3 regions of the Fictibacillus nanhaiensis genome follow, and region 1 is predicted to be linked to each of the others. Evidence: riboswitches for the same ligand, from Rfam matches in the RefSeq annotation. Region 1 holds a riboswitch; each other region holds the start of a gene.
The links. Region 1 has a riboswitch for cobalamin ahead of ACFS5O_RS11700 (DUF4430 domain-containing protein). Riboswitches for the same ligand answer to the same signal wherever they lie in the genome.

Region 1 (3,282 bases):
AATTAAAAAACAACATTACTGCGTTGAATCAAGAAAAAGAGCAGCTAACGAGTGTTTTGAGTTCGATGGCAGATGGTGTGATCACTTTTGATAGAAAAATGAACATCCTTGTTACGAATCCTCCTGCTGATCGTTTCCTACAGGCATTCTATTATGAATCAGGCATGAAGACAGAGGTCAACGGAAACGTTCCTGAGACGGTCAAACAGCTCTTTGGACAGGTTGTTGCTCTAGAGAGTGAACAGATGACAGAGATCGCGATACAAGGCCGCTCATGGGTAGTTGTCATGACGCCATTGTATGACCAATCTATGATACGAGGAGCAGTCGCTGTCCTTCGAGATATGACAGAAGAACGTCGTATGGACAAGCTTAGAGAAGATTTTGTAGCGAATGTTTCACACGAATTGAAGACACCGATCGCGATGCTTCAAGGATATAGTGAAGCGATCGTCGATGATATCGCAGAATCTGAAGAAGAGAAGAAAGAATTAGCTGGAATCATCTTAGACGAATCGAAACGGATGGGAAGACTTGTTAACGAACTCCTCGACCTTGCAAGATTAGAAGCGGGACATATGAAGCTTCACTACAGCTCTCTTCCGATCATTCCTTTTGCAGAAAGAATCGTTCGGAAATTTCAAGGTCCTGCTAAAGACCGAGAGATTCAATTAAATCTAGAATTTAAAAAGAATCTCAAAACCTTGCAAGAGGAGATGGATATCGACCCAGATCGAATTGAGCAAGTCTTAACCAATTTGATTGATAATGCCATTCGTCATACTTCTCAAGGCGGGTTTGTAAACCTAACTGTCGAAGTTAGCGATCAGAACGTGAAGTTTTTCGTTAAAGACAATGGAACGGGCATAAAAGAAGAAGACCTGCCATTTGTTTTCGAACGCTTTTATAAAGGGGACAAAGCAAGAACAAGAGGAAAATCTGGTGGAACGGGTCTTGGTCTTGCCATTGCAAGAAACATTGTGGAAGCACATGGTGGTCAGATCAGCGTTCATAGTAAGAATAATGAAGGTACGACATTTTCTTTCGTTGTTCCGCGAACGTTGAAATAAATTAGCAATACGTCCCGATTAATCTTGTTTCATAAGGAACAAAAGCCGTTTTTAAAAAAGGATTTCACAAATTTCTCCAATATGTTTATAATAGGAATTGTGATTTCATAAAAATTTCATACGTGTTAAACAGGTGCAGTCCTTTATTGGACGAGCTTAATAGGGAAAACGGTTAGATGCCGTTGCGGTCCCGCCACTGTAATTGTGAGAATCCTAGAGTATCGCCACTGTGAAAACGGGAAGGCGTTAGGAGACGATGATCAAGAGCCAGGAGACCTGCCTGTTTGTTACATGACATGACCTACGAGGATAGGGGGGTGTTTAACAGTACCGGGGCCGGTTGCTGTTTTCTGCCTGTATACTATTAATCTCCTTCGTAGCCGAAGGGGATTTTTTTAGTTGCGTAAAGTAAATTGTGTAGTACCAAACAAAGCGTTTTTATAACAGAAAGAGGTAAATCATGAAAAAATTACTTTTAGTATTAGCAACAATGATGATGATGTTGGTGGGCTGTGGAACGACTGAAACGAAGGAAACGGCTGATCAGCCTAAACAAGAAGAAACGAAAAAAGAGCAAGTAACGGTTCAAATCACAAAAGATAACGGAAAAGAAAAGGTTACAGAAAAGAAAATTGAGATTGCAAAAGATGCGACGATCATGGACGTGATGCAAGATAATTTTAAGATTGAAACACAGTACGATGGAGCATTTATAAGCAGTATCGAAGGAGTGGCGGGGAGCGAACAGGACAAAACATCATGGTTCTTCTCTGTAAACGGTGAAGAAGCGATGAAGGGTGCTAAAGAAATCACGTTAAAACCTGGCGATGTCGTAGAATTTGATCTTCACAAGTATGAATAAGCTTACGGTAAAAAGAATAACGATCATCGCATTACTAGCTGCGATATTAACAGTGGGTAGAATCGCCTTTGCTATGATACCGAATGTTCAGCCGAATACGACGATACTGATTCTTGCTTCATTCGTACTCGGTCCAGCTCAAGGGCTCTTACTTGCGATACTAAGTACGATCACAACCAATCTATTTTTAGGACATGGCTTGTGGACGTTCGGTCAGATGTTTGCATGGGGGCTGATTGCCGTTATGAGCGCATACTTAGGCAGATATAGACATAAGATTCCTTGGTTGTTGCTGCCTATCTATGCTGGGTTTTGTGGCTTTTTGTTTGGTTTTATCATGTCCGTTCTCTTTGGCGGAATCATCATGCAGAAATTCTGGCCATATTACTTAGCGAGTCTTCCTTTTGATCTAAATCATGCGATCGGCAACGTAGTGTTCTTTATCGTTCTTTACAAACCACTTCTTTATGTAATGGAAAATTATATAAATAAGGATGTTAGCCAAAAAGCTGCCTTTGAATAGGGAGCTTTTTTTCTTTAAAAACCGGTTCAAAAAGTTGAAAAGCTGAATAGGATGATAAAGTTGATTTTACTTTTACCTAGGAGGGCAAAATGCGAGATTATCTGAACCGTTTTTTTGCTGTGATTTTTTTAATGATGTGCTTAAGCGTCTTATTTATCGGAGGTAAATTGGGAGCATAAACACTTGAACGTTCAATGATTTCATGGTACATATGGTAAAACGTTTTAAAAAGGAGATTAATATGCTAACAGATTACCATTCTCATCTCGAAAAAGGGACATTGACGATCGATTATCTAAAACAGTTTGTAGACACGGCAAAAGAGAAGGGAATACAAGAGTTTGGGATCTCTGAACACGCTTATCACTTTTATGAAACAAAAAACATCGTATCTAAACCATGGATGGAAGAAAGACGCTATTACAAGATGGATGATTATGTGAATCTCTTTAAAAGAGCAGATCAGTTGGAATTGGACGTCCGCATGTCGATTGAAATGGATTATACGCCAGGAAGACATGATGAGATGGAGACTTTTATAAAAACGTATCCATTCGATTATGTGATTGGATCTGTGCATTGGGTCGATGATTTCGGAATAGACCTTGCAGAATATCGCAAAGAATGGGATCGTCGTGATCTTTATGAAACATATCGTTCCTACTATGATCAAATCGTAACACTCGCAGAATCAAACCTATTTGATATCGTTGGACATATTGATCTAGTCAAGATCTTTAAATATGTCCCAACTGATCAAGAATTTCTTTTTGAACAGTATGAGCGCATCACGGATGCGTTAAAAAATTCAAAAACATGTGTAGAGA
Region 2 (3,282 bases), 240 kb from region 1:
ATCAATGAAGCGGTTACGACTACAACATTAGCGGGTATTACAGGATCAGCTTCTGGTGGAATGAGTATCGCACTCGCAACGATGAGTGAAACGTATATCGCACAGGCTGACAAACTAGGAATCGATCCAGAAGTTCTTCACCGTGTTGCTTCTATGGCGAGTGGTGGAATGGACACACTTCCTCACAACGGTGCTGTTATTACGTTGTTAGCTGTAACAGGATTAACTCATAAACAAGCGTATATTGACATTTTCGCGATGACGATCATTAAAACGATTGCCGTATTTGTTATTATTGGTCTTTATTACGGACTTGGTATCGTATAAACCAATTTCATAGAGAGGAGTAATCATTTCATGAGAGCGTTCGTTGAGGGGAAAGTTGTTTTTATTACAGGAGCAGCAAGTGGAATCGGCTTGCAGTTAGCAAAAGCATTCGCAGAACAAGGAGCTAAAGTCGCAATCAGTGATCTAGATCGTGAGCGTGCGAAGGATTCTGCACAAGCGCTCGTGCAAGCTGGCCAAAATGCGATCGGAATCGGCTGTAATGTGACACAAGAAAAAGAGATAACAGAAGCATTGGATGAAACACTGAAGCACTATGGTCGTATCGATGTGCTGATCAACAATGCAGGATTGCAGTTCGTGTCGCCACTTGAAGAGTTTCCAACGGAGAAGTTTCAACAGTTGATCAATGTTATGCTGACAGCTCCATTCATAGCGACAAAACATGTCTTTCCAATCATGAAAAAACAAGGGTTCGGACGTATCGTAAATATGGCTTCCATCAATGGGCTTGTAGGTTTTGCCGGAAAATCCGCATACAATAGTGCAAAGCATGGCGTTATTGGTCTAACGAAAGTGGCTGCTTTAGAAGGTGCTCCACATGGAATAACGGTAAATGCGGTTTGCCCTGGTTATGTTGATACACCTCTTGTAAGAGGACAATTAGAAGATCTGGCCAAAACGAGAAATGTTGAGTTAGAGAAGGTTCTGGAAGAAGTGATCTATCCACTAGTTCCTCAAAAAAGATTGTTAGATGTTCAAGAAATAGCAGATTACACACTCTTTCTTTCTAGTGAGAATGCAAAGGGCGTTACAGGGCAAGCGATTGTGATCGACGGTGGCTATGTCGCGCAATAAAGAATGGAGAAGTTATTGACATTCACTATATTTAGTGTCAAAGTAGATAATACAAAACTATATATGGAGAATTCAGGCGCCGGAATATCCGGCTTAAAAGGGAATTCGGTTCAATGCCGAAGCTGTCCCCGCAACTGTAATTGTGGACGAAATGGAATAGCCACTGTACAGGTCAGTTATTAAAAAATGGCTGCTGTATGGGAAGGCCCAAAGTAGGAAGAAGCAAAAGCCAGTAGACCTGCCTGAAGACTCCTATTTTCTTTTCCTCGGGGATTGGGAGAAAGAACTGCCGCTGTTTTATGCTGACGATCGTCTAGCAAAATACATGTAATTCTTTAAACCCTCTTCCTGATGGAAGAGGGTTTTTATTATGACCTAAGGAGTGTTTTAACTATGAAAATGACAACTGAAAACTCTTTGCTCGGGGAGTGGTTAAAGAGTTGTGTCGAAAATTACCCGAACATACAAGCGGACAACTTTCTAAAAAATGCGGAGAAATTAGAAAGTCATACACAGGAATCAAGCTCACTTTATAGACAGTTAATCATGGAAGCGTTAAATGGATTAGATGCAGAGAACCCAGAGTGGACGTTTGTAGCATCACAGATCTATTTAAGGCAGTTATATGAAGAAGTAATGAAGAATCGAGAGGAGACAAGACATAAACCATATACGAACCTCTATGGGTTGATCACAAAGTTAGTAGGGATGGATATCTATGATGATACCATTCTCTCATCATACTCTAAGGAAGACTTGGAGAAAGCTGAAAAAATGATCGAGCCATCTAGAGATAAGCTTTTTACATACATTGGACTTAAAACGCTAGCGGATCGGTACTTGGCAAAAGGATTCAATCATGAAATCTATGAATTACCACAAGAACGCTGGATGTTGATCTCCTTGTTTTTAATGAGAGACGAGAACAAAACGAATAGGCTTCAATTAGTCGAAGAAGCATACTGGGCTCTCTCCAATCTATATATGACGGTTGCTACCCCGACATTAGCGAACGCAGGTAAGAGCTATGGGCAGCTTAGCTCTTGTTTTATTGATACGATCGACGATAGCTTAAGAGGGATATTTGATTCTAATACAGATGCTGCAACTGTTTCAAAAGGTGGCGGTGGACTCGGAATCTATCTTGGGAAAATTAGGGCTAGAGGTTCGGATATTAGAGGATTTAAAGGAAATTCATCTGGTGTAATACCGTGGATGAAGCAGTTAAACAACACGGCGGTATCGGTCGATCAGCTTGGCCAAAGGCAGGGTGCGATTGCCGTCTACTTAGACATTTGGCATAAAGACATCCTGGAGTTTTTAGATGCAAAATTAAATAATGGTGATGAACGAATGAGAACGCATGACCTATTTACAGGTGTGTGTCTCCCGGACCTTTTCATGGAATGCGTGGAAAAACGTGAGAATTGGTATCTGTTCGATCCTCATGAGGTAAAAAAGATCAAAGGGTATTCGTTAGAAGATTTCTATGATGAAACGGTTGGGTCAGGAAGCTTTAGAGAGAGATATGCTGATTGTTTAGAAGATGAGAGACTTTCAAAAAAGTGTATTCCCGCTATTGAGATCATGAAACGGATCATGAAATCGCAACTTGAAACCGGAACACCCTTCATGTTTTATCGAGATACTGTCAACCGATTGAATCCGAACGCTCATAAAGGGATGGTCTATGCTTCTAACCTATGTACAGAGATCATGCAAAACATGTCTGCAACAGTTGTCACGTCAGAGGAAGCAGAGAACGGAGAAATCGTCATCAGAAAAACGCCAGGAGATTTTGTTGTATGTAATCTATCATCTCTTTCTCTTGCTAAAGTGATCAATGATAACGTATTAAAAAGAGTTATTGATATCCAGATCCGAATGCTTGATAACGTTATTGATCTTAATCGTATAGATGTACCTCAAGCGGAACTGACAAATAAGAAATATCGTGCGGTCGGTGTAGGTACGTTTGGATGGCACCATCTTTTAGCCAAAGAGGGGATAAAGTGGGAAAGTGAAGAAGCGGTTACGTATGCTGATCATCTTTATGAGACCATCAACTATTATGTGATAAATGCTAGTTGTGAGCTTGCGAAAGAAAAGGGGAGATATCCCGCGTTTTTGGGCTCGGAT
Region 3 (3,282 bases), on a different contig from region 1:
AAAAACAGGAGAGTCTCAGCTATTGAAAAAGAGTAAGATGATGGGAAACCAAGGAAGGTAGGAGAAGAGAGGGATGGAACCTACACAAATATTTTCAAAGCCTTTTATTGGCGATCAATTTCCGGAGATGACGGTTCATACAACCCTTGGGGATCTTGTCCTTCCAACAAGTTATCAAGGTCATTGGTTTGTCCTATTTAGCCATCCAGGTGACTTTACACCCGTATGTACAACAGAGTTCGTAGCATTCCAAAAGCTCATGCCTGAGTTTACAAAACTAAACACTTATTTAATCGGATTATCTGTAGAACAAGTGTACTCTCACATAAAGTGGATTGAATGGATACAGCAGAATTTGAAAGTAGAGATTACTTTTCCGATCATTGCAGATAGTCTTGGAAGGATTGCTACTAGACTTGGAATGATCCACCCTACAATGGGAACAAGAACGGTGAGAAGTGTTTTCATCGTCGATCCAACAGGCAAGATACGTCTTATGCTGACGTATCCCGAGAATGTGGGACGTAATATCAACGAGATCCTAAGAGCAGTTAAGGCGTTGCAGACAGCAGATAAAAATAAAGGTGCAACACCCGCAAACTGGCCGAAAAACGAACTAGTCGGAGACCGTCTGATCGTTCCAGCACCTACAACCATACAAGAGGCGAAGAAGCGTGCAGAACAAGCACAAAGTGGAGAGATTGAGTGCTACGATTGGTGGCTATGTACAAAGCCACTACATGATAGATAGAGAGAGCAGCCTTTGATTAGGCTGCTCTTTTTAAGTCCACACATTCTTTATGCCGTTTTAATCTTTACAATAAAATAGTAATACTTATACATCACAACAAGAATTAAGATCACTCTTGCAATCATGCTGTCTGTAAGAATAAAAGTAATCAAGATCATCGAGTCTGAAAACAGGCTGATCATAATCTTTTTCTTTTTTGTCAGTGAGCGATTTCTTACAAAATCGTCTAGATGTTTTTTATAGATATCCGTTCCTTTAAACCACACTTCAAACTTTTTGGAACCTTTTACAAAGAAATAAGACGCGAGTAATAAAAGAGGTGTGGTAGGAAGCAACGGCAAGACAATTCCTACGACGCCTAAACCAAGGAAAAAGAACCCCAATGCTACAAATATGATGTTTTTAATTTTCATTCGGATTCTCACTTCCTTTATCTTATAGAGTTCCGTTCGCGTTTTTATATAGCAAACGCCGTTCTTTCCTTAGTGGCGCACCTTTAAAGAGTGCTTCTTCCTCTTCTGTCTCAGGAATGACACTTGCTACAGGAAACGGCTTACCGTTTTGATCAATGGCGACCATCGTTAAGATCGATGTGGTATTCAGCGTTCTATTTCCCGTCTCTAGATTTTGACACTCTACTTTTACGTAAACTTCCATTGATGTTCTTCCAGTTGAGATGACTACACCTTCTAATATGAGGATGTCTCCCACTTTAGCTGACGATAAGAAGTTTACATTATCAATGGAGGCGGTGACAACGACTTTCTTGCTATGCTTCATGGCGGCGATCGCTGCGATCTCATCAATGTAAGATAAAACGGTACCACCAAAGATCGTGCCCATGTGATTCGTATCAGGGGGCAATACCAACTTTGTTTGAATCGTTCTCGAAATGTTTGCTGATAGCTGCTGTTCCATACCATTCCCTCTTTCTGAAGCTTGAAAGCTCCCCTTGTTTTGAGGGAGTTAGTGAACAAAGAAAAATACCCATCACAAAAGACGGGTACGTAAGAATACATAACAGAATCAATGATCTATTAAATATCCCTCGTCCTATCTTCCCAACTCCCGAAGAAGATCAACACTATAAAGATGGCAGGTCTCCTGACTCGTGCATCAGCCTACTCTAAGCCCTTCCCGTCAGATTGACAGTGGTTTTGCTTATTTCGTCAGCACTTACAGTTGCGGGTACAGTTCTGGTCTTACACCAGATTCCCTATTAAGTCTGTAACAGACACCATAATTATCGGATCTTATGAAATTTTGAATCTATCTTATTGTACCACTAACAATTTTTACTTTTTACAAAACCTTTTAACCTTCTTCATATGACGTTTAAAATCCCCTGCTATGCTTATCTCAAAAGACTGGGGAGGTTTTCAGATGATACGTCCAACAGCATTAATCCTTACCGCTAACTATGGCAGCGGCCATGTTCAAGTCGCTAACGTCCTCGCTGAAGAACTAAAAAATAAAGGATTTCAACCTGTCTTATCAGATTTATTTGGGGAAGCTCACCCTATCATGTCCCAAGTCACACAATCCATATTTATCAAAAGCTTTTCACACGGCTCTTCTTTTTATAAATGGTTCTATTATGGAACAAACAAGTTGAATGCAAATACGATTACACAATTTTCACGGTATTTAGGAAGAAAAAGATTCTTAGAATTGATCAATGAACACCAACCCCGTTTTGTGATAACAACCTTTCCCCTTCATGCTGCTCCATTTCTTATAAAAAAATCACGGTTCAATATTCCCATCTATACCGTGATCACAGATTATTTCGCTCATCCTTTTTGGATCAATCCATCGATTGATCGCTATTTTGTTGCATCCGATTCAGTTAAAAACGGATTGATCAAACACGGTGTGGATAAAAATAAAATTACAGTCAGTGGCATCCCGATCCGTGCAGACTTTTACCGTCCGATTATTAAAGAAGAAGTGTTTACTGAATACGGAGTTACGCCAAGTAGTCGTGTAGTTACGATTTTAGCTGGTGCTCAAGGTGTGTTGAAAAACGTTAAGGTGCTCGCACAGCGTTTGCTGAAAGATCCATCATTGCGGGTAATTGTCGTTTGTGGTAAGAACAAAACGTTGTACGAAAAGTTAAAACCGCTTGCTGAACAATATTCAGACTCATTCCGATTATTTGGTTACGTAGAGAAGCTTCATGAGATTTTAAAGATCTCACATTGCGTAGTAACAAAGCCAGGAGGAATCTCTATTACTGAGGCAGCCGCAGTAAGAGTCCCCCTCCTCCTTTATAAGCCAGTTCCTGGTCAAGAAGGAGAAAATGCTAAGTATTTTGAAGAAAAAGGCGCTGCATTTGTCGTTCATACAGTAGACGAAATTGCGGGAAATGTTCAGAAGTTATTTGATAACGAAGCTTTGCTGAGTAGCATGCAGAGAAGTTTAGAGCTCATCCACCATTCTCACTCTTCCTCATTAATTGCTGATTATGCTATGGAAGAAGTACAAGAGCTGTCTCAAGTTACACGTTAGGTTTTTTAATGGATACAACA

Region 2: another riboswitch for cobalamin. It lies ahead of ACFS5O_RS10390 (ribonucleoside-diphosphate reductase subunit alpha); the one in region 1 lies ahead of ACFS5O_RS11700 (DUF4430 domain-containing protein).
Region 3: another riboswitch for cobalamin. It lies ahead of ACFS5O_RS03480 (acyl-CoA thioesterase); the one in region 1 lies ahead of ACFS5O_RS11700 (DUF4430 domain-containing protein).

The regions. Positions count from the first base shown of each region.
Region 1 covers NZ_JBHUPF010000006.1:1,598,941-1,602,222, forward strand. Annotated here, with positions in the region: gene ACFS5O_RS11695 (ATP-binding protein) at 1-1,070, shown strand, start outside; cobalamin riboswitch at 1,185-1,368, shown strand; gene ACFS5O_RS11700 (DUF4430 domain-containing protein) at 1,531-1,932, shown strand; gene ACFS5O_RS11705 (ECF transporter S component) at 1,925-2,455, shown strand; gene ACFS5O_RS11710 (histidinol-phosphatase) at 2,697-3,282, shown strand, end outside.
Region 2 covers NZ_JBHUPF010000006.1:1,356,732-1,360,013, forward strand. Annotated here, with positions in the region: gene ACFS5O_RS10380 (GntP family permease) at 1-327, shown strand, start outside; gene ACFS5O_RS10385 (3-hydroxybutyrate dehydrogenase) at 358-1,143, shown strand; cobalamin riboswitch at 1,201-1,403, shown strand; gene ACFS5O_RS10390 (ribonucleoside-diphosphate reductase subunit alpha) at 1,537-3,282, shown strand, end outside.
Region 3 covers NZ_JBHUPF010000005.1:170,066-173,347, forward strand. Annotated here, with positions in the region: gene ACFS5O_RS03465 (ferritin-like domain-containing protein) at 1-61, shown strand, start outside; gene ACFS5O_RS03470 (peroxiredoxin) at 74-751, shown strand; gene ACFS5O_RS03475 (YbaN family protein) at 799-1,164, opposite strand; gene ACFS5O_RS03480 (acyl-CoA thioesterase) at 1,187-1,669, opposite strand; cobalamin riboswitch at 1,829-2,008, opposite strand; gene ACFS5O_RS03485 (MGDG synthase family glycosyltransferase) at 2,135-3,262, shown strand.